Regions from separate parts of the Acetobacter sp. ESL1128 genome, predicted to be linked through region 2. Evidence: predicted binding sites of a transcription regulator. Region 2 holds the regulator's gene; the other holds the start of a gene.
The links. The regulator HrcA, encoded in region 2, represses chaperone genes, less so after heat shock. The targets are predictions, from matches to a motif close to GTTNGCACTCNCNNNNNGNGAGTGCNAAC.
Positions count from the first base shown of each region.

Region 1 (15,251 bases), 960 kb from region 2:
GATGCAACACAGGGCAAAGGACTGCATGAGCGTTGCCAGCACGTTTTTCTTACGCACCATGCCGGCATAGAACAGGGCAAGACCGGGAATGGTCATCATAAGCACCAGTGCGGTGCTGGTGAGCATCCATGCCGTATCCCCCGTGTCTATGGGTGGGGGGGCGTCTGCGGCATAAGCCTGGGAGCAGCCAAGGGCTGCTACAAGACAGGCCGACAGAATAGCCGTGGTCTTGCGAATAACTGGACCTCTCGCCGGATTGACAGCTTGGAAGGGTCGCGCTGACATGATGATGCGTTCTCCTTAAAATACGCAGCCATTGACGCTCGCCAGATTCGTGTAAGGAGCGATGGGCCTAATCTTATTGTATCTATTCCGGAATGACCGGGGTGGCAATCCAGTTTGATACCGAATTGTTTCACAATCTGATTTATGGCTGAAAAAAGCCACAAAAAAAGAGGTCGCTGCTGCGGCCAGCTCAAATAAAAAAAGGCGTGCAAACCATAATGGTCTGCACGCCCTTATACCTGTTCTGGGGGATAATGGAGGCACTGGACGGGCCAGTACCTCCAAAACCCTTAAAAACCGGTTTGGGTAACTTAGAAGTCCATGCCACCCATGCCGCCCATGTCAGGACCGCCAGCAGGGGCTGCCTTCTTTTCAGGGCGTTCAGCAACCATGGCTTCCGTGGTGATCAGCAGGCCAGCAACGGAGGCTGCATCCTGCAGAGCGGTACGGACAACCTTGGCCGGGTCAATAATACCGGCTTCAACCAGGTTCTTGTATTCGCCAGCCTGTGCGTCGAACCCGAAGTTGTAGTCAGCGTTTTCGAGCACCTTGTTGGCGACAACCGCACCATCTTCACCCGCGTTGAGGGCGATCTGGCGCAGGGGAGCCTGCAGGGCGCTGAGGATGATGTTGCCACCAACGCGCTGGTCGTCGTTGTGGTAGTGCAGGTTGGCAAGAGCCTTGGTTGCGCGGGCCAGAGCCGTACCACCACCGGGAACAATGCCTTCTTCAACTGCTGCGCGGGTTGCGTGCAGGGCGTCGTCCACGCGGTCCTTGCGTTCCTTCACTTCGATTTCCGTGGAGCCACCAACGCGGATCACGGCAACACCGCCAGCCAGTTTGGCCAGACGTTCCTGCAGCTTTTCACGGTCGTAGTCAGAGGAGGTTTCCTCGATCTGCGCACGGATCTGCTTGACGCGGCCCTTGATGTCGTCGCCGTTGCCAGCACCGTCAACAATGGTCGTGTTTTCTTTGTCGATGTGAACCTTCTTGGCGGTGCCAAGCATGTTCAGCGTAACCGTTTCGAGCTTGATGCCGAGGTCTTCGCTGATAACCTGACCACCGGTCAGGATAGCGATGTCTTCCAGCATGGCCTTGCGGCGGTCACCGAAGCCAGGAGCCTTGACAGCAGCAATCTTGAGGCCACCGCGCAGCTTGTTGACAACCAGGGTTGCCAGCGCTTCGCCATCAACATCTTCGGCAATGATCAGCAGCGGACGGCCGGACTGAACAACGGATTCCAGCAGCGGCAGGATCGGCTGAAGAGAAGAGAGCTTCTTTTCATGGATCAGGATGTAGGGGTTTTCCAGATCGGCCGTCATCTTTTCCGGGTTCGTCACAAAGTACGGAGAGATGTAGCCACGGTCGAACTGCATGCCTTCAACCACGTCCAGTTCGGTCTGGAAGTGCTTGGCTTCTTCAACGGTGATAACGCCTTCGGAGCCAACTTTCTGCATGGCTTCGGAGATCATCTTGCCGATTTCGGATTCACCGTTGGCAGAGATGGTGCCGACCTGAGCGGTTTCCGCCGGGGTGGTAACCTTTTTGGCGTTCTTCTTCAGCTCTTCAACAACCACGGCAACGGCTTTGTCCACACCGCGCTTGAGGTCCATCGGGTTCATGCCAGCGGCAACGGCCTTCAGGCCTTCGCGCACAATGGCCTGAGCCAGAACGGTTGCAGTGGTCGTGCCGTCACCAGCAACGTCGTTGGTCTTGGATGCTACTTCACGCAGCATCTGTGCACCCATGTTTTCGAACTTGTCAGCCAGTTCGATTTCCTTGGCGACGGAAACGCCGTCCTTGGTGATGCGGGGTGCGCCGAAGCTCTTGTCCAGAACAACGTTACGGCCTTTGGGGCCCAGCGTTACCTTTACGGCATCAGCCAGAATGTCCACACCGCGCAGCATGCGCTGGCGTGCGTCTGCACCAAACTTTACGTCTTTGGCAGCCATTGAATTTCTCCTGTGAAGATCTTTTGTAAGTTTACGGTCGGATCAGTGCGGATCAGGCTGCAACAATGCCCAGAATGTCGCTTTCCTTCATGATCAGCAGCTCTTCGCCGTCGATCTTCACTTCCGTGCCGGACCACTTGCCGAACAGAACGCGGTCACCGGCCTTGACATCAAGCGCCACAATCTGACCCTGCTCGTTGCGCGCACCCGCGCCAACAGCAACCACTTCGCCTTCCATAGGCTTTTCTTTGGCCGTGTCGGGGATGATGATGCCACCGGCGGTCTTCTGTTCGCCTTCAAGGCGCCGTACAACTACCCGGTCGTGTAAGGGACGAAACTTCGTCATTATGGATCACTCCACATTCATTTGCTGTGATGACGCCCTTTGTCAGAAAGCAGCGCCACCCGTTTGAACCGCGCGTAACATAACGCCGCGTCGCGTTAGCACTCCACCATCAGGAGTGCCAAGGCAGAAAGTAGGTACGCCCCAGAGGGGAGTCAAGGAATGGGGTAAAGTTTCTTTTTGTTTTAACGTCATTCCAGACAAGGAGATTGAACATGGGACAGATACGCACATTGGAAGCCGCCGATGGCCACCAGTTTAGCGCGTGGGAGACCGAGCGCGGCACACACCCCTACGCTTTGGTGGTGTTGCAGGAAATTTTTGGCGTAAACCACCATATCCGCACGGTATGCGAGCGGTTTGCCCAGGCGGGTTTTCACGTTATTGCCCCTGCGTTGTTTGACCGCGCAGAACGTGGCGTGGAACTGGAATACACAACAGATGGCGTGCAGAAGGGCCTTGCCCTGCGTGCGCAGATACCCACCGCCAAAACCCTGCTGGACGTACAGGCCGCAGCCCGTGCGCTAAAGGCCCGCAAGGTCGGGGTGATCGGGTATTGCTGGGGTGGCACTCTGGCGTGGGATGCTGCAACGGGCACGGATGATTTTGCCGCGGCCGTAAGCTGGTACGGCGGGGGCATAGCCGCCCATAGGGAGGAGACTCCACGCTGCCCCGTGCAATTACATTTTGGTGAGCGGGATACGAGTATTCCCCATGCCGACATAGCCGCCATCCGGGCTGCTCAGCCCAACGTTGAACTTTATGTTTATGACGATGCAGAACACGGTTTTGGCTGTGAGGAGCGCGCATCTTACAATGCGCAGGCCTTTGTACAGGCACAGGAACGCAGCCTTGCCTTCCTCAAAAGTACGCTCAATCCGTAAGGTGTCCGGGCAAAAGGAATTGGGGTGCGGGTTGAATTGTGATTGACAAGCGCCCCCGGTCGTGGGGGAGAATGTCATCTCTCCTCGCGGCACGTCGTGTGCAGGAGGAGTAACTGGCCGAAATAAGGATGACTTCGCTCATGTCGACAGGTACCGTTAAATGGTTCAACGCCACCAAAGGGTTTGGTTTTATTGCCCCCGATGATGGAGGGAAAGACGTGTTTGTGCATATTACCGCTGTACAGGCAGCCGGTCTGCGCGCGTTGAATGATGGACAGAAACTGTCCTACGACATGGTGGAGGAACGCGGCAAGCAGGCGGCCACCAACCTTAAGCCGCTCTAATCAGGCGGTCTGGGGCGGGCTGGTCAGTTTTGTCCGGCCTGCTCCGCCAGAAAAGCGGTGATCTGGCGTGCCGTTTGCGCAAGGCCACACCGCTCGACGGCAACCCCGTTGGGGAAGGCGCTTAAAAGTCTTGTGGGTGTGCGCCGGTCCAGCAGGACAAACACCCCACGGTCTGACTGCCGGCGAATCAGCCGCCCAAAGGCCTGCCGTAGCCTAAGCCGGGCTATGCGGTCATCAAACCCTTTTGGGTCTCCACCAGACAGATGAATCCGCCGCTCACGGTGCAGAATATCTGGCCGGGGCCAAGGCACGCGCTCAAACACAACCAGACGCAGGGCATTGCCCGGAACGTCCACCCCATCCCGCATGGCATCCGTGCCGAGCAGGCAGGCATGTTCCTCGGTCCGGAAAATATCAACCAGCGTGTTGTTGTCCATGGCATCCACATGCTGGGCGTAAATGGGCAGGCCTTCTTCCTCCAGCGTAGGGGCTATGCGGTCATACACACCGCGCAGGCGGGAGATAGCGGTAAACAGGCCAAGCCCGCCACCGCCAGAGGACTGGAAAAGGGTACGGAATGCCGCAGACAGGTCCACAAGGCTGCTATTGTCCACGTCCGTTACAATAAAGGCGCGGGTCTGGCGGGCATAATCAAACGGACTGGCCAGACTGGCCCGCAGGGCAGGGGAGGGAAAATGATTGGCCCCGGTGCGGGCTTCGGCAGCCTCCCACGCGGTTTCGGCCTCGTCACTCTCTGTTCCACCGCCTTGCTGGTCACGCAGGGTGGCGGAGGTCATGAGCATGCCTTGCGCGGGCATGGCCATAATGCCCGCAAAGGGAATGGTCGGGTCCAGCCAGTGGCGGTAAAGCCCTACGTCTTGTTCGTTCATGCGCTGCTTGTCGCGCCGTTCAAGGCGAATGAAGTGGATATGCGCAGGTGTGCTGCCCGGCTCTGGTGGCTGGTCCAGTGCGGCAAGCATGGTAATCCATGCATCCAGCCGGGATATGGCGCGGCGGCGCAGGGCGCGGGTCATGGCCTCTATGCGGCCACGGGTTGTGGTGTCCAGCGTGTCTGCATCTTCTTCCAGCCGAGCTTGCAGGCGTTCGCTTAGTGTGCGCAGGGGCTCCACAATCCGGCTGAGCGCGCGGGCCAGTTGCTGGCCTGCCTCGGCCATGTCGGGCACAAGCGGGTGCAGGTCGCATTCCATGGCTGTGTGGATGGACTGTTTGCCCCCCTCGGCCGCACGGGCCATGGCCTGCTGGCGCAACAGGCGTAAAAAAGCTTCTGTCGGGTTTTCCATAATCGGCTGGTCAGCCGGAGGTTCGGGCGGGAACAGGGTATTCAGTTCCATGGGCTCCGGGGGCGGAGGTGTGTTTGCCGCCTCTGGCGCCAGACGTGTGGACCAGCCCGGTGCCGGCAGGGCCGTGGCCGCCAGCAAGGCGGCATCCAGCGGGTTTTCAAGCTTGGGGTGGCCGACAACCAGATCATCCAGCCTGCGCTTGAGCCCCCTTGCGCGTGAGCGTCGGCCTTCCGCCCCCAGCAGCCAGCGCCGCAGTTCGGCCGTTTCCAGCCCCGAAAGCTCGGCGGAAAAAGCACTGTCTGCCGCATCGGCCAGATGGTGGCCTTCATCAAACACATAGCGTGTGGGAATGTTACCCTGTTCGCCTGCCTCGTTATCATCACTCATGCCCGCCTGAGCGTAGGCGGCCTGTGTCATGACCAGCGCATGGTTGGCAATGACCAGTGCGGCATCGTGCGCACGGCGTATGGAGTGTTCAACAAAGCAGCGCTGATAATGCGCGCAGGCTCCGTGGATGCACTCCCCCCTGCGGTCAGCGACACCGGCAAGGTTGCCGTGGCCGAACAGGTCCCCAAACCAGCCGGGTAGGTCCCCGCCAAACAGGTCTCCGTCTGCTGTGGCCATGGCCCAGCGTGCGAGCATACACAGGGCAATGGTAATGCCTGCGGGGCGGGAGGCAGCGGAGTTGACTGCTTCCTCCATGTTCAGCAGGCACAGGTAGTTTTCACGCCCTTTGCGCAGCACTACCTTCTGGCGGTGTGTTGTGGGGTCGGGGTAGAGGCGTTTTGTTTCCTGCTCGATCTGGCGTTGCAGGTGGCGCGTATAGGTGCTGAGCCACACCGCACCGTCGTTCCGCTCTGCCCACAGGCTGGCCGGGGCTATGTAGCCCAGTGTTTTGCCGGTGCCTGTTCCGGCTTCGGCCAGCACAATGGCGGGGTCGCCGCGCATGGTGCGGGGGGCAAATGCCTCGGTTGAGACACTGGCAAAATCTGCCTGCCCGGACCGGACCTCAGCATCGCTCCCCAGAATGTTGACCAGCCGCTCCCGTGCTTCCGCCGGGCTGATGGGGTGGGAGGCAGGGGGAGGGCGTTGCGCGCTTTCCTCCCATTTGGGTAGGTGCCGCCATACACGCAGGGCATCTGCGGGCTGGGTGGCTTCTTCCGCCAGCCTACCATTGTTGGTGAGCCGGCTGTGCAGGTCTATGGTTTCCGCCACAGTGCCGGTCCATATCCAGCCAGCCTGCCCCAGCCGGACCGTAAAGGCCGCCAGAAGTTCAATCTGCCCGCTTCTGGCCTGCCGTGCCAGCTCACCCAGCAAGATGGACAAAAGGTTGGGCAGCAGGTCTGCCTCTGCCCGGTCAATATTTTGCTCGTCCAGTCCGAGGGCCAGAGCAAGGCCGCGGGGAGTGGGGGCCACAGGGCGGGCGGGATACACAAATGTAAAAAGTTCCAGCAGGTCCAGCCAGGGGGAGGGCTGGCCTGTGGGGGGGAGGTCCAGCTTGCGGGCCAGTGCCGGGGCATGCACTACCAGTGGGCACGGCATGGCGTGCAGTCGCTCGCGTACCTCGGCGGCACTCAGGCTGAGCAGTTCGCCATCTTCTGTCAGGAGCGAAAACCGCCCCTGATGGGGAACAAGGGCTGGGGCTTCGTGGGCAGAGGGGAAGGATGGCTGCATGGTTTACTTTACATGAGCTATTCTTGCGGCAAATGCCAGAGCCGAGCCGTAATGGTGTGGGTCAGGAACTCTTGCGCCGGAAAATGACCGAGTGGGCTGGCGTGCGGCTTTTCATGGTTTTGTGCAGGGTAAAGCCGTAGCGTTCAAAAATCAGGCAGAGATTACGGTGGTTGAAAAACTGCAAATGTTCGGGGGGGCAAATATCCGTCCAGGAAGGAAGGTCCTGTGGCACGGCAGGGTGCCCTATATCTGGGGCCGAAATATAGACAAAGCCATTGGGGCGGGTAATTGCGGCCAGTGTCTGCATAAACTCGTTTGGCCCGGCCACATGCTCCAGCACTTCGGAGCTGAATACAAAGTCAAACGTCAGGCCACGCTGGCGGAAGATGGTTGAATCTTCGCAGTAGAATGTGGCCTGCGGGAAGTGGCGCTTGGCGTAGGCAATGCTGTTCTGGCTGATGTCCAGCCCCGCAGCGCGCGCACCCAGCCGGCTGAATGCCTCGGCCATAAAGCCGCCGCCACACCCAAAATCCAGAACATCCTTACGCCAGACATAAGGCAGGAACTGGAGGCTCCGCCACAACGCACGCCAGCGGCGGCTGGAAGCCTTGGGATAAAAATCGGCCGATGCACCGCGATACGTCGTTTCGTAAAACGCACGGAGTGTGGCGGCATCCGGGTAGGGATGCACGAACAGAAAATCACAGTCGGGGCAGCGGAACAGGTCGTAGCCATTTTTGCTGAATGCAAAAGCGGCCCCCTGTGCGCGGCAGAGTGGGCATTCTGTTGGGGTATGGGGGGATGCCAAATCGGCCTCTGGACCCGCCGAGATTGTGTGGGGAGGTAAATGCGTAGTCATGCAGTGTTACTCTCCCCAGCTCAGGCGTAGTCCGGAGGCTGGTCGGCGGGGTGTTATTCCGGGTTTTTCAGGCTGTCGGCAACAATGTCGAGCAGCTTGCCGTGCATGTTGCCATTGCCAGCAACAATCATCACATCGTCGGGCAGGTCATCCAGTTCCGTGCCGTCGGGGGCTGTAACCTGACCGCCCGCTTCACGCACGATCAGAATACCTGCAGCACAATCCCACGGCTTGATGCCGAATTCCCAATACCCTTCGTAACGGCCTGCCGCGACCCATGCGAGGTCCAGCGAAGCCGCGCCAAAACGGCGCACGCCAGCCACGCGGGGCATAAGGTTGCCCAGCACGCGTGCAAAAGGCAGGCGCTGGCGGGCAGGCACCTTGGCAAAGGGAATGCCTGTGGCAAACAGGGATTCGGGCATTTCCCGCCGGGCGGACACACGAATGCGCCGCTCGTTCAGGAATGCGCCACTCCCCTTTTCGGCCCAGAACATTTCACCCGCTGCGGGGTTGTAGATCAGGGCCGCGGCCAGCTCCACCTTGCCATCGGGCAGGCGGCGCTGGAGACCAATGGAAATGGCCCAGTGCGGAATGCCGTGCAGGAAGTTGGAGGTGCCGTCGAGCGGGTCAACAATCCAGCGCCATGTCCAGTTATCGCTACCCGATTCCCCGGATTCTTCCATAAGGAAGGCATAGCCCGGACGGGCCCGTTCCAGTTCTTCGCGCAGGGTCTGTTCTGCACGGAGGTCCGCCTGGGAAACAAAGTCACCCGGCCCCTTGATGCTTACCTGAAGCTGCTCGACTTCGTTAAAATCGCGCAGGAGACGCTTGGCCGCCTTCTGGGCTGCGGTTTGCATCACCATCATGACGGGGGAGAGACGCATGGCCACTGTAATTAAGTCCTGCTCTGGAGAGAAAAAAACTGAAAAAATCAGTCCTTGGCGCGTTCGACGTAAGACCCGTCTTCCGTGCGGACCACAATGCGTTCACCCGCTTCGATAAACGGCGGGACCATGGTTTTGACACCATTGGACAGCATGGCGGGCTTGTAGGAGGAGCTGGCAGTCTGGCCTTTGACAACCGGATCAGCTTCAACCACTTCCAGCGTAACATGCGGGGGCAGGTCAATGCCAACCGGGTCCCCTTCAACCAGATGCAGGTTGATGGTCATGTTGTCCTGAATGAAGGGAGCCTGGTCGCCCAGCAGATCGGTGGGGACAGAAAGCTGTTCAAAGGTTTCGGGGTCCATCAGAACCAGCAGTTCGCCATCTGTATAGGAATACAGATATTCGCGGTCTTCGGTCATCAGCCGTTCGACCGTATCAGCCGTGCGCCAGCGTTCGTTGGTTTTGTTGCCAGTCTTGAGGTCGCGCATTTCAACCTGAATGAACGCACCACCCTTACCCGGGGTAATAATCTGCTGTTTTAAGACCGTCCAGCGACGGCCATCATGCTCAATCACCTGACCGGCGCGGATCAGGTTTGCCTGCTGTTTCATACTTGGTTCCTGAGAGGAATGGCTATTCTGTTTGGGGCTTGTACAGTTCCAAGGCAGGAAGGGCAAGCGCTACGCGGTGAACTCCCCCGCTTTGTCCCGCTGGACAGAACCGTTGCATCCTGTTTATAAGGCTGCACCTGAACAGGTTAAGGAAGGGTGGCCGAGCGGTTTAAGGCACCGGTCTTGAAAACCGGCGTGCGTGAGAGCGTACCGTGGGTTCGAATCCCACCCCTTCCGCCATGACAGCAAATGCCCGGTAGCTGTTTTATTCTATCTGTGGTTTTTTCTTGTGGCGAATGCTAAAATTACTTCCAAAGATGGCTCCCGGGAGGGCGTTCGTTATGGGAGTGGTAAAGCGCGATGAAAATCAAACAATCCTTGACTATTGTTTTTTTCAACGGGTTATACGATTTTCTCTAAGCGGAAAAATGAGGTTTAGAGTTCTGTAATTTATGCTGTTAAACCTATTGAAAATTCAACATATACCAATTTAGTCTGAGCTTGTTCCTATAAAAACCAAAGAAAAATTATTTCTTACAAATAAAAAAGAAAAATCCCAAAAAACAGGATAATATGGATGGCCATCCTTGATGAAAAAAGAGTAAGTTCCTGTAGATAAAGAAATTATTTTGGTTAGTGAGATTGTTAGATCCCTAAGCAATGATTTGAATTTATGTGAGTTTATATTCCCTTTTGAGGGGCCTGATCCTTCGTCTCCAGCATACATTAAAGATGACATGACCGTATGTAAAATTTCCTGTTTTTCTACGGAATGCATTTCATAAAAAGAAACATTGCTGTTTAGAGCCTTACATATAATCTCTTCATGAGTGAGTGATTTTTTATGCTGTGACGTAAAAATTCCGAGAGATACAGAGTAATTGAGAGAATTTTCGTGTAATGTTTCTGCAATTTCATTAAGTAATTCTTGTTTCATTTTTAATTATCCAATTACATGAAGTGGTATTTTATAAAAACGGCCACTTCAGGCTGGAGTGCGTTCTGTTACAAACCGCACGCCAAGCCCCATGAAGGTTATTCCGGCACAGCGGTCAATCCAGCGCCGATTCTTCAGAAAAATTGCTGAAACGCGATCAAGGCTCAAAAGCATTGCAACGCATGCGAACCAGGCAATCGCGATCATGAACATGGAGGCAACACAGGCCAGCCCCAGATAGATGGGGGCATGTTGTGGCATTGAGGCGGCAAACAGGCTGGATGTAAAAATGGGTGCCTTTGGGTTGGCCAGATTGGTGAGCAGGCCAGCAAAAAAGCTGTTGGAGCGTTGTTCCGCATGCGGTGTGGTTGCGTCTGCAGTTGCTTCCTTTTTCCAGCTGTTGATCAACAGCTTTGCACCAATGGTTATCAGGTAAAGCCCGCCACCGATTTTAAGCGTGAGATACAGCCATGGGGCGGCAATAAAGAGTGTGCGAATACCAAAAAAACCCGCAATGCCCCAAGCGGCTACGCCTGTTGCAATCCCAAGGGTTGCCTGTAGGGCAACGGCTCGCCCCTTCATGACCGCCAAACGTGTGACGAGCATAAAGTCCAGCCCCGGTACCATCATGGCGATTAACCAGAAGGCGGAGATTGCGGTAATGACGGATAAATCCTGTGTCAGATTCATAAGAATATATTTTCTCAAAAATTAAAAGACGTAACTATACTTTCCAGTATTGTCCCTATTTTTATGCCACATCTTGCGCAACAAAAAACAGGTGATCTGCCGGTTTTTCTGTCATGCTGTCTCTGAAGCATCTGCCTTGGTAAGGCGGCGGGTTACGCGATGCATGTGCAATACCCGTAGTGACCCCAAACCAAATATCTTTTGGACGAGCAGGTTACTAACCGCCCAAAAGAGCGCTTAGTCTGTTCGTTGTTGCTCTGTAGCCAGACAGCCACGCCGCATGCATTTGCGGTGCTGGAACTCTCCGCTACCATCCCATGACCGCTGGCGCTGCCATGGTCCCCATTTATGCCCGAGGATGCGGCAGATCATGCTTGTTGCAAACCATCTCATGGGTTTTTCTTAACCGCTTTTTTCGTAAAAAGTCCAGAGAGTCAGCTTTTCCATTCCCCGCCTGTTTGCGTGCGCAGTTTGCGCTGTGGTTATTGTCCGCTCAGGGACGGGCTCATCTGATCTACGGCTTCAAGCGCATTCCGTATGCTCTGGAGGTCGGTATCGGCTGGGGCGTCTGTTTTCTTCTGGTGGTGCCTGTTTGCGGGTAGCAGTGCTTTAATCTGTGCGGCTAACCCCCGTACCGATTGTGCAAAATCCTGATCTTCGCTGTTTTTTGTGTTTGTCGCGTTAGTGGGGGAGGTCTCGGCCGGTGCGCTATCCAGCGTGGTGCTGTTTTGGGCTGTAGCGGCATCGGTCTGTTGTGTTTGCGTGGTCGCGTTGTTTTGCTCAGGGGCATCCTGTGTGTTGGACGGTTCTTGCGCTGTGCCTTGTGGGGTTGCCAGCAAGGCATTGCCCATGGCGGCATTGCTGCCGCCACTTTGCGTATATTGGGCAACGGCAGCAGCCAGTTGCCGTGCAAGCTGTGCCAGAGCCTGCGCCAGTGCTTTGGGCGACATGAATGCTTTAAACTGCATCAGCAGGCGTATCTGCGCCTTGAGAATATTAACCTGATCTTCTGCCTGTTTTTTGGCGGAAGCGTGGCTTGATTTGGCAAGCTGATCCAGCCTGCTCAGTGCCTCCTGTGCGGAGGCGAGATACGCGCTGGTGGCAGAGGATGAGTTTGCTAAAAAATCAATGCCAGCCTGAGATAATGTTATTTGCACAGGGTCTTCTGCGCCCGACTGCCCTGCCGTGCTGGTGGGGGTAGCGTCTGCGGCGGTGGTGGAGGCTGCACTGCTCGTGTTGAGTGCCGTATTGTAGGACCCAGCCGTGTGGGAGAAGCCCCTATGAGCAGTCTGGGCTGTGTTGAGAGTTGTCATGGAAAGGTCCTGCCATACGTCAATGTCGTACAGCATGGGCAGAAGGGATTATTAAAAAGTTAAAAGCGTTGGGTGAAGTTGGCAGGGGAGTTCGGGCAACGGTCACGTTGTTCTGGCTGGGGGCGTGATTGCAGGAATATGGTGTTGGCTATCGCACTGGTTTTTCTGGCCAGCATATTCACGGGTTTTGCCTGTTGAGGGACAGAATAATGTTGAGCGCTATGGCGCTCAGGCAGCCCGTAACAACGGGAGATTGCAGGATGGGCTGAGCCCACTGGGGCATGAAAATAAAAAAATCCGGCTTGAGCACAATAGTCATGGCCAGAACAATACTGACCGAAGCAACAATAAAGGGTCTGTTCCCCGGCTGTAGTTTTTGCGTGCCCAGTATCTGTATGCCAACCATCATCAACGTGCCAAAAATCATCAGCCCCGCACCTCCGGCAACGGCAGGGGGAATGGCCGCAACTGCTGTTGCCAGAAAGGGGGAAAGCCCCAGACCAAACAGCAAAGCTCCGGCCAGAGCCACAATCCAACGGCTACGCACCCCTGTAATGCCCAGCAGGGCTACGTTTTCGGAAAAAGCGGTATAGGGGAAAGACCCCATAATCCCGCCCAGAAGCGTTGCCACCCCATCGGCCCGCAACAGCCTGCTGACCAACCCCGGCGTAGCAGGGCGTCCGGTCATGGTGCCGACAACAACTGCATCGCCAATGGATTCAACCCATGTAATGGCAACAATAACGATCATGCTCAGTGAGGGCATGATATGAAAAATCGGCCACCCTAGCGGGAAGGGCGGCACAGGTGCCAGCAGTGGGGGCATGTTGCTCAGATGCGGTGTTATCTGGCCCATGGCAAAGGCCACAGCCAGCCCCACACCCACGCCAATAATAACCGCAAGGTTTTTAAATACCCCATGCCCCGCAATGGATAAACCAATTGCGCAGGCAAAGACGCTCATGGCGACAAGCATGTTTTTTCCCGCCTGTAAGCCTGTGCCCGCGGCTATTTCGTTCACCGCCACAGGCAGGAGGCTAAGCCCCATAATGGTCAGGGCGGTGCCAACCACAAGGGGAGGGAAAAGGCGCATGACATACCGCCCCAGAGGGGCTGCGAGGATAGCGGTCAAACCTGCAATAATTACCGCGCCATAAACCGTGCGCAGGCCTTCGTTCTGCTGGCTGTGAGCAAAAGCGGGGGAGGAGGCAATGCCCACCACGCAGGACACCGTTGCAAACGAGACGCCCTGCATAAGGGGGAGGCGTGCGCCCAGCCAGCGTGTGCCAATTGTTTGCAGTAGAGTTGCAATACCGCTGGTGAGCAGGTCCGCTTGAATCAGAATTGCCGTTTGTGCCGCAGGTAATGCCAGCACACGCCCGATAACAAGGGGGACCGTAATAGCCCCCATATACATGACCATAACGTGCTGCACGGCCAAAGGCAGCATACGTGTGATGGGCAGAACCTCATCCACGCCGGTTGGGGCATGGTGTTGGGGCTTCTGGGGCGTGGTGGCATGGGGCATGTTTTTACCAGAACCCTTCATGCACATGGGCAATTCTGGCTTCCATGTCCTGCACCGGGCCAACAACAACAACCTTGCGTTGTCCTGCGTCCAATACCTGTGTGCAGGGCATGTTCATGGTCAGGTTTTCGGGGTTGTTCCCTGTCAGGCTGGCCAGGCGTTTTTCGGTCATGCCGTAAACAAGCCGCCCGATCCCGGCCCAGTACAGGCCGCCTGCGCACATGCAGCATGGCTCCACGGATGTGACCAGCGTGCAGGTGGACAGGGCTTCTGCCGTAAACAGGCTTGCTGCCTTGCGGGCCACGTTCAGTTCCGCATGGCCGGTGCCACGGTCCGTGGCGGCGGTGTTCCCTGATTCCAGCAGGATTTTTCCATCAGCCGTGGCCAGCAGAGCACCAAACGGATGGTTGCCGGTTTTACGGCTTTCTTCTGAAATCTGTATGGTTCTTTCAAGCAATGCCCGGTCTGTGGCGGTCAGGTCGGGTGGCAGTAAGGTATTTTTTGGCAAGAGCGCGCTCCCTTAAAAAACGTGGCAAGGAAGCCTGAACATTAGACATTGTCTTTTTGTTATTGTAGCGCAATGAGTTGTTAACGGTGTTCTGATTTTTTATACACAAGGGGGAAACAGGAAGAATGTCCGCCTTCTCGCGCGAGTTGCTCTCTTTTGTGGAAATCAGCCGCCACAACTCGGTTCGTCGGGCCGCAGAAGTGCTGAATGTTGCGCCTTCCGCACTCATCCGGCAGATGCAAATGCTCGAACGCGCCTTTGGGGCCCCGTTAATGGCCCGCACGCCCCAAGGCTCCAGCTTGACCGATGCCGGTAAAAAACTGCTCGAACAGGCAACACGCTGGATTGATGCGGAGCGCGAACTGCGTGCCGTTATCTCGCGCCCCAATGCCACAGGCATGCGCGTGGGTATTATGGAATGCCTGCTACCATTTGTTATGGCCCAACCGGAACTGCGTACCGGCACACTGATCCTGAAAATTATTGTGTCGGATACCAGCACCCTTTTGCAACAGCTCCGCTCGGGGGAGCTGGATGTGGTTATTGCTTTTAACGTGCTGGATGATCAGGACATCCATATTCATAAAAAGCGTGAATATGACATTGGTTTGATCACGGCTCCGAGGTTTGCTCCTGCAGGGGGCACGGAGGCCGATCTATTATCCGCTTGTGCAGATTTGCCTTTGTGCCTGCCAGATGGCTCGCTTTCCATCTGGCCAAGGCTGGAGGGCGCGTTTACGCGCATGCGTGTGCAACCCAGAGTAATGATGGATACAAATTCGGTCCGGCTTATCCGTGATTACATAAAGCAAGGTGAGTGCATGGGTTTTCTGACATGGCTGGATGTTGTGCAGGATGTGTCATCGGGGGATTTATCGTTCCATGCTCTGGATAACCTGCGGTTGAACGAAACATTGTGCCTGTGCACGCGGCATGTGGCGGGGGAGGTTATGCCTGTCATGGCAACCCTTGCACGCATGTTTGATGCACTGCCGCAAACGGGCACGCTCATGCCCGGCTGAGCGGGAGGCCCCTTATGGTATGCATTATGCGGGCTTGTGCCGGTTTTGTGGGGTGCATACATGCTTTGTGCGCCAGTGGGCCCCTGCGGTTAGGTAGGTCATGGCCGGGTATG
Region 1 covers NZ_CP196369.1:888,191-903,441, forward strand. The annotation lists gene ACSYTG_RS04120 (ammonium transporter) at 1-285, opposite strand, end outside; gene groL (chaperonin GroEL) at 597-2,237, opposite strand; gene groES (co-chaperone GroES) at 2,290-2,583, opposite strand; gene ACSYTG_RS04135 (dienelactone hydrolase family protein) at 2,796-3,464, shown strand; gene ACSYTG_RS04140 (cold-shock protein) at 3,605-3,808, shown strand; gene ACSYTG_RS04145 (ATP-dependent DNA helicase) at 3,832-6,783, opposite strand; gene ACSYTG_RS04150 (class I SAM-dependent methyltransferase) at 6,845-7,642, opposite strand; gene ACSYTG_RS04155 (inositol monophosphatase family protein) at 7,696-8,526, opposite strand; gene efp (elongation factor P) at 8,574-9,140, opposite strand; tRNA gene ACSYTG_RS04165 (tRNA-Ser) at 9,291-9,380, shown strand; gene ACSYTG_RS04170 (hypothetical protein) at 9,631-10,077, opposite strand; gene ACSYTG_RS04175 (LysE family translocator) at 10,126-10,767, opposite strand; gene ACSYTG_RS04180 (hypothetical protein) at 11,250-12,080, opposite strand; gene ACSYTG_RS04185 (solute carrier family 23 protein) at 12,259-13,629, opposite strand; gene ACSYTG_RS04190 (nucleoside deaminase) at 13,613-14,116, opposite strand; gene ACSYTG_RS04195 (LysR family transcriptional regulator) at 14,242-15,138, shown strand.
Region 1: groES (co-chaperone GroES) is a predicted target of HrcA. The motif match lies at 2,678-2,706, and genes of this name have one in related genera.

Region 2 (15,251 bases):
AGAGTGCACCAGACCGCCGCGCTGCAGCAGATATGGTGCTGATCCGCCTGTGTTACGTGGCCGATCTGCCCTCGCCCGAGGACCTGGTCAAACGCCTGAGTGCTACGCAGGACGATACCGGGCGTGGCGGAGCATCTGCCCCCCTTTCCGCGCCACAGGCCAGTGGCCCGTCCGGGCTGGCTGGTGCACCTGTGGGGAGTGCTGGCCCGAACGGGACCGGCGCTTTTGTGGCTCCACAGGGTGATGCAGCAGGTGGGCATGAGCCGCCGCGCCTGCGTATGGTCAGCTCCGGCGGTATGGCCGTGGCCGCGCCCGTACAGGCAGCAGCCCCTGTTGTGCAGCCCGTGGCCCCGGTTGAGCCGGCCCCTCCGCCGGTCCCGCGGACATGGCGGGAGGCCGTGGCGTTGGTCAGGGAGCAGCGCGAGGCAATTCTGCACGGGCAGTTACGGCATGCCGCGCATCTGATTTCTTTTGCCCCCGGGCGGATTGTTCTGCGGTTTGAGCGCGGGGTGCCGAGCGATATTGTGCCGCAGCTCCGCCGCGTGCTGGACCGCGCAACGGGCATAAGCTGGCAGATTGAAGCCGGGCAGGAGGACGGTGAGCCCACGCTGGACGCGCAGGGCGCGGAGGTTATCCAGTTCCGCCGGCGCGAGGCAGAGGCGCACCCGCTGGTCCGGGCTATTCTGAACGCTTTTCCCGATGCGCAGCTGGGTGAGGTGAATGACCACGGGCTGGATGATTACGGCCTCCCCCCGGAGGAGCCGCCCGAACTGCTGTTTGCTCCTCTGGATGCGCAGCCGCTGGATGAAGACGACCGACCATACGACCCCGGTGCCTCGCAGGACTGAAGTGAGCGGGCCGGGCTGGCAAAACAGCACGTTCTGGGCCAGATAGGGAACAGGTGATGCGCCGCAGGGGTGCGCCATAGCCGCACCATGCGGCAGACAGACAAGCTAAGGGGATGACCATGAAGAACCTTGCCTCACTGATGAAGCAGGCTACGCAGATGCAGTCCAAGATGGAAGCCATGCAGAGCACACTGGAAGCCATGAACATTGATGGTTCGGCCGGTGCAGGCATGGTCAGCGTTGTGCTGAGCGGCAAAGGGGACATGCGCTCCATTAAAATCGACCCCAAGCTGGCCGACCCGACCGAAATGGAAATGTTGCAGGACCTGATTGTTGCGGCCTGTGCGGATGCCCGCAAGAAGCTGGACGAAAAAGCAGCCGAGGAAATGCAGAAGGTCACCGGTGGGCTTAACCTGCCCGCAGGCATGAAACTGCCGTTCTGAACCGCAGATACAACCGACCTTGAGCGCGGGGGAAAGCAGGCGGGTATGGGTGGTCAGGAAATAGAGCAGCTTATTCGCCTGTTGGGGCGCCTGCCGGGTTTTGGCCCGCGCTCGGCCCGGCGTGTGGCGCTGTACCTGCTCCGCGAGCCCCATACACGGCTGGCCCCGCTGGCCCGCGCCATGGAACGGGCGGGGGAGGCCATTCGCACCTGCTCCTCCTGCGGAAATCTGGATACATCGGACCCGTGCCACATCTGCACCGACCCGCTGCGTGACAGGGGGCTGGTGTGTGTGGTGGAAACAGTGGGGGACCTGTGGGCGCTTGAACGTGCGGGGGTCCATAGGGGTGTTTATCAGGTTTTGGGGGGTACCCTGTCCCCTCTGGCTGGGGTTGGGCCGGAAGACCTTAACGTATCTGCCCTGATGACCCGCCTGCATGAAGGCACCGTACGCGAGGTTATTCTGGCTCTGGGCGCCACGGTGGAAGGAGCCACCACCATGCACTGGCTGATGGATCAGCTGGAAGCATATGAGGGGCTGACCATCAGCCGTGTGGCGCAGGGCGTGCCCATGGGGGGCGCTCTGGATGTGCTGGACGATGGCACTCTGGCCGCCGCTCTGGGTGCTCGTCGCCCTGCCTGACAGAGTGGCGCCAACCATTAAGGGAAGAATCATACCCGTGGACATGCAGCCGATCAGCCCGGCCATACCACGCCGCGCTCTGGTAACCGGGGGTAGCGAGCGGTTTGGTCAGGCCATTGTGCTTGGTCTTGCGCAGGCCGGGTTTGATGTGGCCATCCATGACCGCACCAACAGGGCCGGGGCGGAGGGCATATTGCATGCCGTGCGCGCGCTAGGCCGCACCGGCTGTGTGCTACAGGCCGACTTCATGCGGGAGGAGCAGGTGCAGGCCCTGTATGGGCAGGCCGCGCAGGCTCTTGGCGGCCCTTTGGGGGTGCTGGTCAACAATACCTCCACCTGTGAGCAGGATGAATGGGACAGTGCCTCGCTGGAAAGCTGGATGCTGCACATGAAGCCCAACCTGCGTGCGCCCTTTGTGCTGATTCAGGCCTTTGCCAAAGGGTTGCCCCAAGGGGCACAGGGCATGGTGCTGAATATGCTGGATGAGCATGTGTGGCCGCTATCGCCGCACTTTGTCAGCCATACCGTATCCAAAACTGCGCTGTGGACACTCACACAGACCATGGCGCAGGCCCTTGCTCCCAAAGGGATCAGGGTTAACGCCTTGGGTTCTGCTCCCGGTCCTGCCCTGCCCGGTTCCGGGCCGATGCAGGAACAGCCAGCACGGCAATGCGCGTCTGTGCCCCCCGCCCAGGACGCTTTGCCTGATCAGGCTGCGCGGGCAACCCTTGCCCTTTTGGCCCAGCCCTTTGTGACCGGGCAGATGCTGACCCTGAACAGTGGGCAACACCTGCAATGGTCCCCGGCCCTGTTGGCCGGACATGCCGTGGAAGAATAAAAGAATGGCCGTTTTTGCTCCGTGGGCCGACCAGCCGCCGCTGCGTTGCCTGTTTTTGAAGAACATGGTGCTCGATGCCCATATTGGCGTGTTCCCGCATGAGCAGGGTGTAACCCAGCGTATTCGGGTGTCGGTCCATTATGGGGTGGATGACCGCACGGATCTGGAGGTCGGGCCGGATGACCTGAGCCGTACGGTCTCGTACGAGCGGGTGGTCCAGCTTGTGCACCGTATTGTGCGTGAAGGGCATGTGCGGCTGGTGGAAACACTGGCCGAACGCATAGCCTCCGGCGTGCTGAGCGATGACCGCGTGCGTGTTGTGCGTGTGCGCATAGAAAAACTGGATGTGTTTGCAGAAATAGAAGGTGTGGGCGTGGAAATAGAGCGCCGCCCTGCAAGCTGATTTCTGGCCCCGGCCTGCCAGCCGGGGCTGGCGGCATAAAAAAAGCCCGCTGTATGCCAGCGGGCTTTTTTTGGTCTGAAACACAGATGTTCAGAACCCCCTGAGGGGTCAGGATTCGTGGTCTTCCGAATCCGTGTTGACATCGATGTCTGAGCTGATGTCGTCGTCATCATCATCCAGATCAGCGGTGTCTTCCATCACATCATCGTCGTCCGTATCGTCATCGGTGTCGATATCGATATCTTCATCGGCCTTCTTGATGGGGGCAGCACTCGCTGGAACGGGGGACAGGCTGTCAGAGTTGCGGCGCAGGCGCGGCACCAGAGCAGGCTGTTCCGTTCCGCATTTGGGGCAAATGGCGGGTGCGCGGTTCAGGTCATAAAAACGGGCACCACAGGACACGCAGACGCGTTTGGTGCCGAGATCGGGCTGGGACATCTTGCTACCTGTCAATCCTGAGCAGATATTGGGGCCAACGCCCCGGAACACGAACGAACCCCGAACAGCACCGGAGTGCTGGGACAGGACTCGAACCAGACTGTTAAGGCGATGCCCAATGCCACTGTGTTTCGGGTCGTGTCAAACCCGGAGTTTGCAAAAGGTGGTATTTTCTGCATCCCCACCCCTCTTTTTCTGCCCCTGCCCGGATTGACTTGCAGGCCGTCCCGCCGGAATGAAAAGAGCATGACACACGCATCCTCCCCCTCCGTCCGTCCGCTGCGGGTTACGCGCGCGCAGGCCCCTCTTTCCGGTTCCATCCGTGTGCCGGGTGATAAATCCATCAGCCATCGTGCCCTTATGTTTGCCTCCCTCGCACGGGGGGAAACTCATATTACCGGGCTTTTGGAAGGGGAGGACGTTCTGCGCACTGCGGCGGCCATGCGCGCGTTGGGCGCACAGGTAGCGCAGCACGCACCGGGGGACTGGCGCGTGAGTGGTCTGGGCATTGGCAAGCTGCGTGAGCCTGAGGATGTGCTGGATATGGGCAATTCCGGTACGGCGGCCCGTCTTTTGTCCGGTATTCTGGCCAGCCACGGCATGGTGTCGGTCATGACGGGGGACGCCAGCCTGCGCCGTAGGCCCATGAAGCGCGTCATGGACCCGCTGGCAGGTACCGGGGCCACCTTTATGGCGCGTGAGGGCGGACGTCTGCCCATGGCCATTCATGGTCTGGCGGACCCCAAGCCGCTGGATTACCGCCTGCCCGTGGCCTCTGCGCAGGTCAAATCCGCCGTGCTGCTGGCCGGGCTGAACGCACAGGGGCAGACACGGGTGGAAGAACCCGTAGCCACCCGTGACCATACCGAAAACATGCTCCGCCACTTTGGCGCACACGTTAAGGTGGAGGAAACCCCACAGGGTGGCCGGGTTATTCTGCTGCAGGGCCGCCCGGACCTTGTTGCGCGTGATGTGGTGGTGCCGGGGGACCCGTCCTCCGCCGCCTTCCCTATTGTTGCGGCACTGCTGGTGCCGGGGGCAGATATTACAATTTCCACCGTGGGGCTGAACCCCCTGCGCACCGGCCTGTTCATTACCTTGCAGGAAATGGGCGCACAGCTTGAGGTCACCAATATCCGCACCGAAGGGGGCGAGCTGGTGGGGGATTTGCATGTGCGTGCATCCAGCCTCAAAGGCGTGACCGTACCTGCCGACCGTGCTCCGTCCATGATTGATGAATACCCCATTCTGGCTGTGGCGGCGGCGCATGCTTCTGGCGTATCGCGCTTTTGCGGGGTGGAAGAACTGCGCGTGAAGGAGAGCGACCGTCTGGCCGCAACCGTGGCGCTGCTGGAAAACAATGGCGTTAAAACCGCAGTGGAGGGGGATGATCTGGTTGTGTACGGCACCGGCAACGCCATTCCCGGCGGTGGCATGGTGCAGACCCATATGGACCACCGTCTGGCCATGAGCGCATCCGTGCTGGGGCTGGTGGCCCAGAACCCGGTGGAAATAGATGATACCGCGTTCATAGACACCAGCTTCCCCGGCTATTTGCAGCTCATGAACAGCCTTGGCGCGGGGTTTGCACTATGACGCGCGGCGGACCCGTTATTGCCGTGGATGGTCCCGCGGCTGCCGGCAAGGGCACTCTGGCCCGCAAACTGGCCGAAGCACTGGGCCTGCCGTATCTGGATACTGGGTTGCTCTACCGTGCAGTCGGGCGGCTGGCCCTTGATGCCGGGCAGGACCCCGCACAACCCGCCGAACGGTTTGCCCAGGCCCTGACGCCAGAGGACATGCAGCGCAAGGACCTGCGCCTGCCAGATGCGGCTCTGGCAGCCAGCAAGGTGGCGGCCCAGCCTGCGGTACGTGCCGCTCTGGTGGAAACCCAGCGCCGGTTTGCCGCCCGGCAGGGGGCCGTGCTGGACGGGCGGGATATTGGCACGGCCATTTTCCCCGATGCGGATGTCAAACTGTTCATTACCGCATCCCCCGCCACCCGCACGCTCAGGCGCTTTTTGCAAAGCGGAGGGGACCCGGCCGCCCCCGATGCGCAAGCGCAGCTTCAGGCCATGGAAGACGCCCTGCGCGCGCGTGATGAAGCTGATGCAAGCCGGGATTCCGCCCCCATGCGGGTTGCGGATGACGCATACGTGATTGAGACGGACACGCTGGATGCACAGGCCGTTCTGGCCGAAGCCTTGCGGTTTGCGCGGGAACGACTCGTGGCTGCACGGGGCTGAATGCAGGCCCCCGTACAGGGGGCGCAAGCCGTGGTTACGCATTTTTTGCCCCCCATTTGCGTGATGGATGGCGCTTTAAGTTGACAAACCGGGGTCAGGTGTTCTCTGTGCAAACAGAAATCCGCCCCGATGGCGGGTTTTTCTGGATAACAGTCTGGCCTGACCCAAAAAGCGGGGGGTATTGCTACCCATCCGTTCCGTCGGGCAAGTCGTGCCGCAGTTTGCGGTGCGCAGGAACAGCCTGCACGCATGTTGCTGGCGGGCTCAGGATTTACGGTACCACATGGCTTCAGCCACCACCCAGACCACGGATCACTTCCGTGGCGAAGATTTTGCCGCCCTTCTTGATGAGACCCTTGGCCGCGATTCCGGCTTTGACGGGTCCGTTGTTCGCGGTCGCGTTGTTCGTCTGACCGACGACTACGCCATTGTTGACGTCGGCCTGAAGAGCGAAGGCCGCGTTTCCCTGCGTGAATTCGCACCTCCGGGCGTCAAGCCTGAAGTGCAGCCGGGCGATGTGATCGAACTGTACGTCGAGCGTTACGAAGATCGCGACGGCAGCATCGTTCTCTCCCGCGAAAAAGCACGCCGTGAAGAAGCCTGGACCAGCCTCGAAAAAGCTTTCGAAGCCAACCAGCGCGTTAACGGCACCATCTATGGCCGCGTTAAAGGTGGCTTTACGGTTGATCTGGGCGGCGCCATGGCGTTCCTTCCCGGCAGCCAGGTGGACATCCGCCCCGTGCGTGACGTCGGCCCGCTGATGGGTGTGCCCCAGCCGTTCCAGATTCTGAAGATGGACCGTGCACGTGGCAACATCGTTGTCTCCCGTCGTGCCGTTCTGGAAGAAACGCGTGCTGAACAGCGCAGCGAACTGATCCAGGGCCTGACCGAAGGCATGATCCTTGATGGCGTGGTCAAGAACATCACCGATTACGGTGCGTTCGTTGATCTGGGCGGCGTTGACGGCCTGCTGCATGTGACCGACATCGCATGGAAGCGCATCAACCACCCCTCCGAAGCACTGCAGATCGGCCAGCCGGTACGCGTGCAGGTGATCCGCTTCAACCCCGAAACGCAGCGCATCTCCCTTGGCATGAAGCAGCTTGAAGCTGATCCGTGGGAAAATGTGGCACTTAAGTACCCGCCGGGCGCTCGCTTTACGGGCCGCGTGACCAACATTACCGATTACGGCGCATTCGTTGAGCTGGAACCCGGTGTTGAAGGTCTGGTGCACGTTTCCGAAATGTCCTGGACGAAAAAGAACGTCCACCCCGGCAAAATCGTTGCGACCTCTCAGGAAGTGGACGTGATGGTTCTGGATGTGGATAGCTCCAAGCGCCGCATCTCTCTGGGTCTGAAGCAGGTTCAGCGCAATCCTTGGGAACAGTTCGCCGAAGAACACAAGGTTGGCTCCACCGTGGAAGGCGAAATCCGCAACATTACGGAATTCGGCCTGTTCATCGGCCTGTCCGCAGACATCGACGGCATGGTTCACATGTCCGACCTGTCCTGGGACGAAGCTGGCGAAGAAGCCATGAAGAACTACGAAAAGGGCCAGGTTGTAAAAGCCAAGGTTCTGGACGTGGACGTGGAAAAAGAACGTATCTCTCTGGGCATCAAGCAGCTTCAGGAAGATCCGGCAGCCGATGCGCTGGCCAGCATCCAGAAGGGCACGATCGTTACCTGCATCGTGACCGCTGTGCAGACCAACGGCATTGAAGTGAAGGTTGACGACGTTCTGAGCGGCTTCATCCGTCGTGCAGAACTGGCTCGTGACAAAGCCGAACAGCGCCCCGAACGCTTCGCCGTTGGCGAACGTGTGGACGCCAAGGTTGTGTCCGTTGACCGTGCATCCCGCAAAGTTGCCCTGACCATCAAGGGCCGCGAAGTGGAAGAAGACAAGCAGGCTATCAACGAATACGGCTCCGCAGATAGCGGTGCATCGCTCGGTGATATTCTGGGTGCAGCGATCCGTCGCCGTAACACCGAAGACTGAGCATAAAAAAACCGGGGTGGTTTGCGCCATCCCGGTTTGGCAAAATCATTTGCCATGCAAAAAAATAGCGCCCCACAAGGGCGCTATTTTTTTATGGGCTATGCTTTAGTCCAGACAGGCCTTGCGGAAGGCCGCAAACGCGCGGGCACGGTGGCTGATGGCGTTTTTCTGCTCATCCGTCATTTCCGCAAAGCTGCGGGTCTGGTTTTCGGGTTCAAAAATCGGGTCATATCCGTGGCCGTTGGCACCACGTGGAGGCCAGACAATCTGCCCGTCAATCCGCCCTTCAAAGCTGAATGTGCGCCCATCGGGGAAGGCAAGGCAGAGCACGCAGATAAACCACGCATTGCGTTCGTCCTGCCCGATGCCTTCCTCAATCCGGGCCATGGCGGCGTTAAAGTCCTTGTCCGGGCCAGCCCAGCGGGCGGAGTAAATACCCGGCGCACCCCCCAGAGCACTCACGCACAGGCCCGAATCATCGGCCAGTGCTGGCAGGTTGGCGGCACGGGCCGCTGCCAGCGCCTTGATGGCGGCATTGCCTGCAAAGGTTGTGGCGGTTTCCTCCGGTTCGGGCAGGTTTAATTCCCCGGCGGAGAGTACGGTAATGCCAAACTCCGCCATAAGGGCGGAAAATTCGGCCAGCTTGCCTGCGTTATGCGTGGCAAGTACCAGCCTGTCGCCGGATTTAAGGGTGGGGTTGGTCATGTTCAGGGCTGCTCTGCTGTGTTGACGGCAGTCAACTGGGCTTCAAACAGTTCGCCTGCACCTTTGCGGGCAAGGGCGAACAGGGAGTTAAAGGCATCCTCGCTAAAGGGGGCATGTTCGGCCGAGGCCTGAATTTCCACAATACGGTTATCAGCGCTGAGCACAAAGTTGGTGTCGGCCAGTGCGGCGCTGTCTTCCGTATAGTCAAGGTCCAGCACGGCGCCGGCACTGGTCAGCCCGCAGGATACGGCAGCGACCTGCCCGGTTAGTGGCATGCGTTGCAGCACGCGGTTGGCAACCAGTTTGCCAAGGGCCAGACGGAGGGCCACCCACGCGCCGGTAATGGAGGCACAGCGCGTGCCGCCATCGGCGTTCAGCACATCGCAATCCAGTGTAATGCAGAGTTCACCAAGGGCCTTAAGGTCCGTAACCGCGCGCAGGGAGCGGCCGATCAGGCGCTGGATTTCCTGCGTGCGGCCGGACTGCTTGCCCCGTGCGGCCTCACGGTTGCCGCGGGCGTGGGTGGCGCGGGGCAGCATGCCGTATTCCGCCGTAACCCACCCGCTGCCCTTGCCACGCAGGAAGGGGGGAACACGGTTTTCCACACTGGCGGTGCACAGGACCTCTGTGCCACCAATGCGGATAAGGGCAGAGCCTTCCGCATGGCGGGAAAAGCCGGTTTCTATAATAATCGGGCGCATCTGCCCGGCCTGTCGGCCTGATGGACGCATGCTGCTGCTCCTGCAAAACAATAACAAAGGGTTGCGCCTGCACATAAAATGCTTTTGGCAGGAGTAAAACCGGCAATAAGCCGTTATAATCGCTTATCAGACCGCCCAAAGGAGCCTGAGAGCCATGAAGCGTGGCCTGTTGCCCGCCCAAGCAATGCTACCTCCCGAACTGGATGGACGCTCCGCCAACATCCTGCGCGAGATTGTGGAAGAATACATGGCCAGTGGCGAACCCGTGGGGTCGCGCACTCTTTCACGCCGGTTGGGGCAGCCGCTTTCCCCCGCAACAATCCGCAATGTCATGGTCTCCCTGACCGAGGCGGGTCTGCTGTTTTCCCCGCATACATCGGCAGGCCGCCTGCCAACGGAAAAAGGGCTGCGCCTGTTTGTGGATGGGCTGCTCCAGTTTGGTGCGCTCTCCGAAGATGAGCAGAAGGTCATCGGTCATTCGCTGGAAGCGCGTGGACGCTCCTTGCAGGATACGTTGACCGAAGCATCCTCCCTGCTCGCAGGCATGTCCGATGCGGCGGGGCTGGTGGTGGCCCCCAAGGGTGAGGGCGGGATCAAGCACATAGAGTTCGTGGCGCTGGGTGGTAACCGTGCCCTTGTGGTGCTGGTGGGGGCGGATGGACATGTGGAAAACCGGGTGATCGAAATCCCGGCCGGGACTCCTCCCTCTGCGCTGGTGGAGGCTGCCAATTACCTGAACGCGCGCGCCATGGGGGCATCCCTGCCCGACCTGCGCCACCGCGTAGGGGCGGAAATGAGCGAAAACCGCACGGTGCTGAACAGCCTGACCGCCGAGGTGGTGGAGAGTGGTCTGGCGATCTGGAACACCGAGCGGGGGGAAAGTGGCGGCACGCTGATCGTGCGTGGCCAGTCCCGCCTGCTGGCTGATGTGGACGGGCAGGAGCGCCTTGTTGCCATCCAGACCCTGTTTGACCGGCTGGAAGCGCAGGAGACAATGCTGCGTCTGCTGGAACTGGTTGAAAGTTCGGAAGGGGTGCGCATCTTTATTGGCGCGGAAAGTGGTCTGTTTGGTACCACCGGCATGTCCGTTGTCATGGCTCCGGCCAGAAACGAGGCCAACAGGATTGTCGGGGCCATAGGCGTTATTGGCCCGACGCGCATAAATTACGGGCGTGTTGTGCCCGTGGTGGACTATACAGCGCGCATATTGGGCGAACTGCTGGGTCAGGCGTAAAAGCCGGGTCTGTCAGGGTTTGGAGCACAGGTCGGAATTCCGCCACGATTGTAAAGAGAATGGCAATGGCGAGGAGACGACAGAATATGGGAATGATAAAGGACCGGTATGATACGCACTCCACCTTCTGGTGATCCGGATTCTTCCCCCCCCCATGACCGGGATACAACACGGTCCTTTTTGTTAGGCAGGCCGCGCTTTCGCCAATGGCGTATGCTGCTGGGCACGGCTGCGGCCGTGTTGCTGGTGGGCAGTGCTGGCGGGGCCGTGGTGGTGTGGTCGCAATACCAGAGTATTGTGGCCGACCTGCCAACAGTGGATGGCCTGCGCTCCTATCAGCCGCCGGTCATGAGCCGCCTGTACGCATCGGATGACCAGCTTGTCGCCGAACTGGCGGACGAGCGGCGGGTGTTTGTGCCCTCCAACGCCATTCCCGACCGGGTGAAAAGTGCGTTTATCGCGGCGGAAGACCAGAAGTTCTGGACCCATAAGGGTGTGGACCCCGCCGCGATTATCCGCGCGGGCCTGACCGACCTGACACGTGGGCGCGGGCGCAGGCCCATTGGTGCGTCCACCATTACGCAGCAGGTTGCCCGCGTCATGCTGCTGGGGAGCAATGCTGTCTCGTTCAAGCGTAAGGCCAAGGAAGCATTCCTGGCCATGCGCATCGAGCAGGTTCTGCCCAAGGAAAAAATCCTCGAGATTTACCTGAACGAAATTTATCTGGGTAACGGTGCCTATGGCATTGGTGCTGCTGCCCAGACGTATTTTAACAAACCTCTGGACCAACTGGATAACGCGGAGGTCGCGTTTCTGGCGGCGCTGCCCAAGTCGCCCACCAATTACAACCCTGCCCGCTTCCCCGATGCAGCGCGGGGCCGCCGCAACTGGGTGCTGGAGCGCATGGCCGATATTGGCGCCATTACGCAGGCCGAGGCCCGTATGGCCGAGGCGGAGCCGCTTGTCAGCATCAGCTATTCCCGCCCCGGCCCTGCTCCCGGCTCCGAATGGTTTGCCGAGGAAGTCCGGCGTGAACTGCTGGAAAAATATGGTCAGGATGTCACCATGCAGGGGGGGCTGGATGTGCATACCAGTCTGGACCTGCCCCTCCAGCGTGCGGCCCAGACCATTTTGCAGCAGGGGCTTATGGCGTATGACCGCCAGCACCGTGGCTGGCACGGCCCTGTTACGCACCTGAATACCCCTGTGCCGCTCACGCAGGACGAGTGGGTGCGCGCCCTGCGCACGGTCAGTGCTCCGGCCGGCATGCTGGACCAGTGGCGTCTGGCCATTGTGCTGGATGGCAACAAGGGGCAGGTCGGCTGGCTGGAAGGCAGCGTGGTCCGCCGCAATGTTGCGCAGGGGGGTGAACCCCATACAGGGCAGATCCAGCCCAAGGATATGGCATGGGTCCGCCGTGCCCGCCCCCTCCGCACGGGTGACATTGTGATGGTCGAACCCCAGAGCGGGCAGTCCGGTGTTGCGCTAATGCAGATACCGGTTGTGGAAGGCGCTATTGTCACCATGAACGCCCGCACGGGGCGTGTTCTTGCCCTGGTGGGGGGGTGGTCTTTTCAGGCTTCACAGTTTGACCGGGCCACACAGGCGTTGCGCCAGCCGGGCTCCTCCTTCAAGCCATTTGTCTATCTACAGGCCATGGAGCAGGGTATATCGCCCTCTCAGGAGTTTGATGACTCCCCCGTGTCCTACGGCACATGGCACCCCAATAACTACGAAAAAGACTTCTGGGGCCCCACGTCCCTGCATGATGCGCTGCGTGAATCGCGCAACCTTGTGACCATTCGCCTTGCCGCCCATCTGGGCATGAACACGGTTGCGGATACGGCCATCAAGCTCGGGTTGGTGGATAGCATGCCCCACGTGCTGCCTGCAGCGCTGGGTGCTGTGGAAACCACGGTGCTCAAGGAGGCCGGAGCCTACGCCGCCCTTGCCGCCGGAGGGCGCAGGATTACCCCGACCCTGATTGATGATGTGCAGGACCGTGATGGGCATGTCATCTGGCGGCCTGCAAGCGGGTTGTCTCTGGTTGCGGCGTCTTCCCTGCCTGCCGGGGGGGCTGGCGCAGCCAATGGGGGGGACGCCATACACCCGGATGCACCGCAGGCAAATGCCGGTGGTGCGGGCTCTGGCCAGCCTTCCCCCCAGCCGTCGGTTGTGGTGCTTACACCGCAGGACCTCCCCGCTTTGCGTGATGACAGGCCCGTGGCGGCATCCGAGCAGAGTGCCTTCCAGATCACGACCATGCTGCAGGACGTTATCCGGCGCGGTACGGGTGTGCGTGCGGGTGAGGGCATAGATACGCCCATCGCAGGCAAAACCGGCACCAGCCAAAACTTTAACGATGCCTGGTTCGCAGGTTACACGCCTGAGCTGGTGACAGTCGTGTGGGTCGGATTTGATACACCTCAGTCCCTTGGACGGAACGAGACGGGGGGCGCCATTGCCGGCCCGTTGTGGAACAAGGTGATGAAGACGGCCCTCAAGGACCAGCCCAAGCTCGACTTTGCTGCCCCCGATGGCGTGACACTGGTCAGCTACGATACGGGCCGTGGTGTTGCGATAGATGCGTTCAAGGACGGTCAGCTCCCCGGTGTGAGTGCCAACCTGCTGAGCAACGTGGATGCCCAGGAGCTGAGTGCCGCCGATACAGGGGCCGAGAACATGCCGGATTCGGAAAGCGATATGGCGGCCAGCGTCAATGGTTCCGGCCCGTCTGGTGCGGCTGCGGCCAGCCCGGCCGAAGGCAACAGCGCACCCCCTCCCGCACCTTCTGGGGGTGACATTGGCATGGGTGGCCTTTATTGAAGGCCGCAGAGAACGGAATGGGACGATAATTCCCCCAAAGCAGATGGAGAACAGGCCCGATGTCCGCCGAGACAGAAGCCCTTAACGAACAGATCAAGCAGTCGGTCGCACTGCTGAGGAGGCATCTTTAACTGGGATGTCGCTGAAGCCCGCCTTGCGGAACTGAACAACCAGGCCGAAGACCCCGACCTGTGGAATAACCCCGAAGCCGCGCAGAAAATGATGCGCGAGCGTACGCTTCTGGCCAACCAGATCGAGGGTGTGCAGGCGTTGGAAACCAACGTGAACGACACCTCCGAACTGATTGAAATGGCCGAAGCCGAAGGGGATGCCGATCTGGTGGCCGAGGGGCTGGCCAGCCTGCGCGCCTTGGCGGAAGAAGCCAAACGGCGTGAGATTGAAAGCCTGCTTTCTGGCGAGGCGGATAGCAATGACTGCTATCTGGAAGTCAACGCAGGGGCCGGTGGTACGGAGGCGCAGGACTGGGCCGAAATGATGCTGCGCATGTACACCCGCTGGGCAGAAGCGCATGATTACAAGGTCACGCTGATTGAAAGCTCGGAGGGCGAACAGGCCGGGCTTAAATCCGCAACCATTCTGGTTTCCGGCCCCAATGCCTATGGCTGGCTGAAGACCGAAGCAGGTGTACACCGGCTTGTGCGCATTTCTCCTTTTGATGCAGCAGCCCGCCGCCAGACGTCCTTTGCATCGGTCTGGGTTTATCCGGTTATTGATGATTCAATTGAAATTGAAATCAATGACGCGGACCTGAAGGTGGACACTTTCCGTGCTTCCGGCGCGGGTGGTCAGCACGTGAACAAGACGGATTCCGCTATCCGTATCACCCATATCCCTACCGGGATTGTGGTCGCGTGCCAGACAGACCGCTCCCAGCACAGGAACCGCGCTACGGCCATGCAGATGCTGCGTGCACGGATGTACGAAGCCGAACTGCAACGGCGTGAGGCGGCAGCGGCTGAAGCGGAAGCCGCCAAGACCGATATTGGCTGGGGGCACCAGATACGTTCGTATGTTCTGGCCCCTTACCAGATGGTCAAGGACCTGCGCACAAGTGTTGAAACCGGCAACCCCGATGCCGTTCTGGATGGGGAACTGGACGCATTTATGGCGGCAGCACTGGCCATGCGCGTAGGGGCAACCCGCTCGGAGGCAAGTGCCAGCGCGCAGTAGGCCGGGGCTGTTTGGTCCGGCCCGTTACGCGGGATGGTAAAAAAGGCGGGCTCCTTGCAGGGACCCGCCTTTTTTTGTGTTTATAAAGTACTTAACTTCATAAAGTTCATATGCAAACTTTTCTCATATAACCTGCTTGACATCTGCCGTGCCAGATTGCCCAATCAACCCAATGGATAAAGGTATGTCAGCAGGCGTGCCGGTTCTGAGCCATATGGCCAGATTAAAATTCCTGAGTGTTTTTCGTGGCTGAAAGCGAAACAGAGATGTTTTGTTTGGCGGCTTGAAGAGGGAGGGCCAGAATGAGTAACCCTGAGCAGCAGCCAGGTTCGGCAAAGTATGCCTTTCGGGCAAGTGCTGCTGTTGGTGTGATTGCGTTCCTGCTTGTGCTGATCATGCATGTGCTGGGCATATGGGGACTGATCTACGGGATGGGGAATGGTGACAGCCCGCCCCCGCCGGCCAGACCGCCCATTCAGACGCGCGTTCTGCCGCCGCCACCCCCTCCGCCGCCGCCTCCGCCGCCTCCACCACCCCCGCCGGTTATGACGGTGCCTCCGCCGCCGTTCATTCCGCCGCCAAAGATCGAGGTGCCGCCGCCCCCCAAGCCACCCATGAAGCACGTGGCCCGCACACCGCCCAAGCAGCCTGTGGCTCCGCCAACCCAGACCGCAAAGGCCCCGCCCGCGGACACACCGCCCAATGATTCGCCCGATACAACGGCCGGAACATCGCCGCTG
Region 2 covers NZ_CP196369.1:2,722,670-2,737,920, reverse strand. The annotation lists gene ACSYTG_RS12730 (DNA polymerase III subunit gamma/tau) at 1-848, shown strand, start outside; gene ACSYTG_RS12725 (YbaB/EbfC family nucleoid-associated protein) at 968-1,291, shown strand; gene recR (recombination mediator RecR) at 1,337-1,933, shown strand; gene ACSYTG_RS12715 (SDR family oxidoreductase) at 1,965-2,771, shown strand; gene folB (dihydroneopterin aldolase) at 2,776-3,174, shown strand; gene ACSYTG_RS12705 (TIGR02300 family protein) at 3,283-3,612, opposite strand; gene aroA (3-phosphoshikimate 1-carboxyvinyltransferase) at 3,859-5,208, shown strand; gene cmk ((d)CMP kinase) at 5,205-5,858, shown strand; gene rpsA (30S ribosomal protein S1) at 6,142-7,854, shown strand; gene rdgB (RdgB/HAM1 family non-canonical purine NTP pyrophosphatase) at 7,960-8,559, opposite strand; gene rph (ribonuclease PH) at 8,562-9,290, opposite strand; gene hrcA (heat-inducible transcriptional repressor HrcA) at 9,415-10,494, shown strand; gene ACSYTG_RS12670 (penicillin-binding protein 1A) at 10,603-13,320, shown strand; one part of gene prfB (peptide chain release factor 2) at 13,380-13,448, shown strand; one part of gene prfB (peptide chain release factor 2) at 13,450-14,511, shown strand; gene ACSYTG_RS12660 (energy transducer TonB) at 14,814-15,251, shown strand, end outside.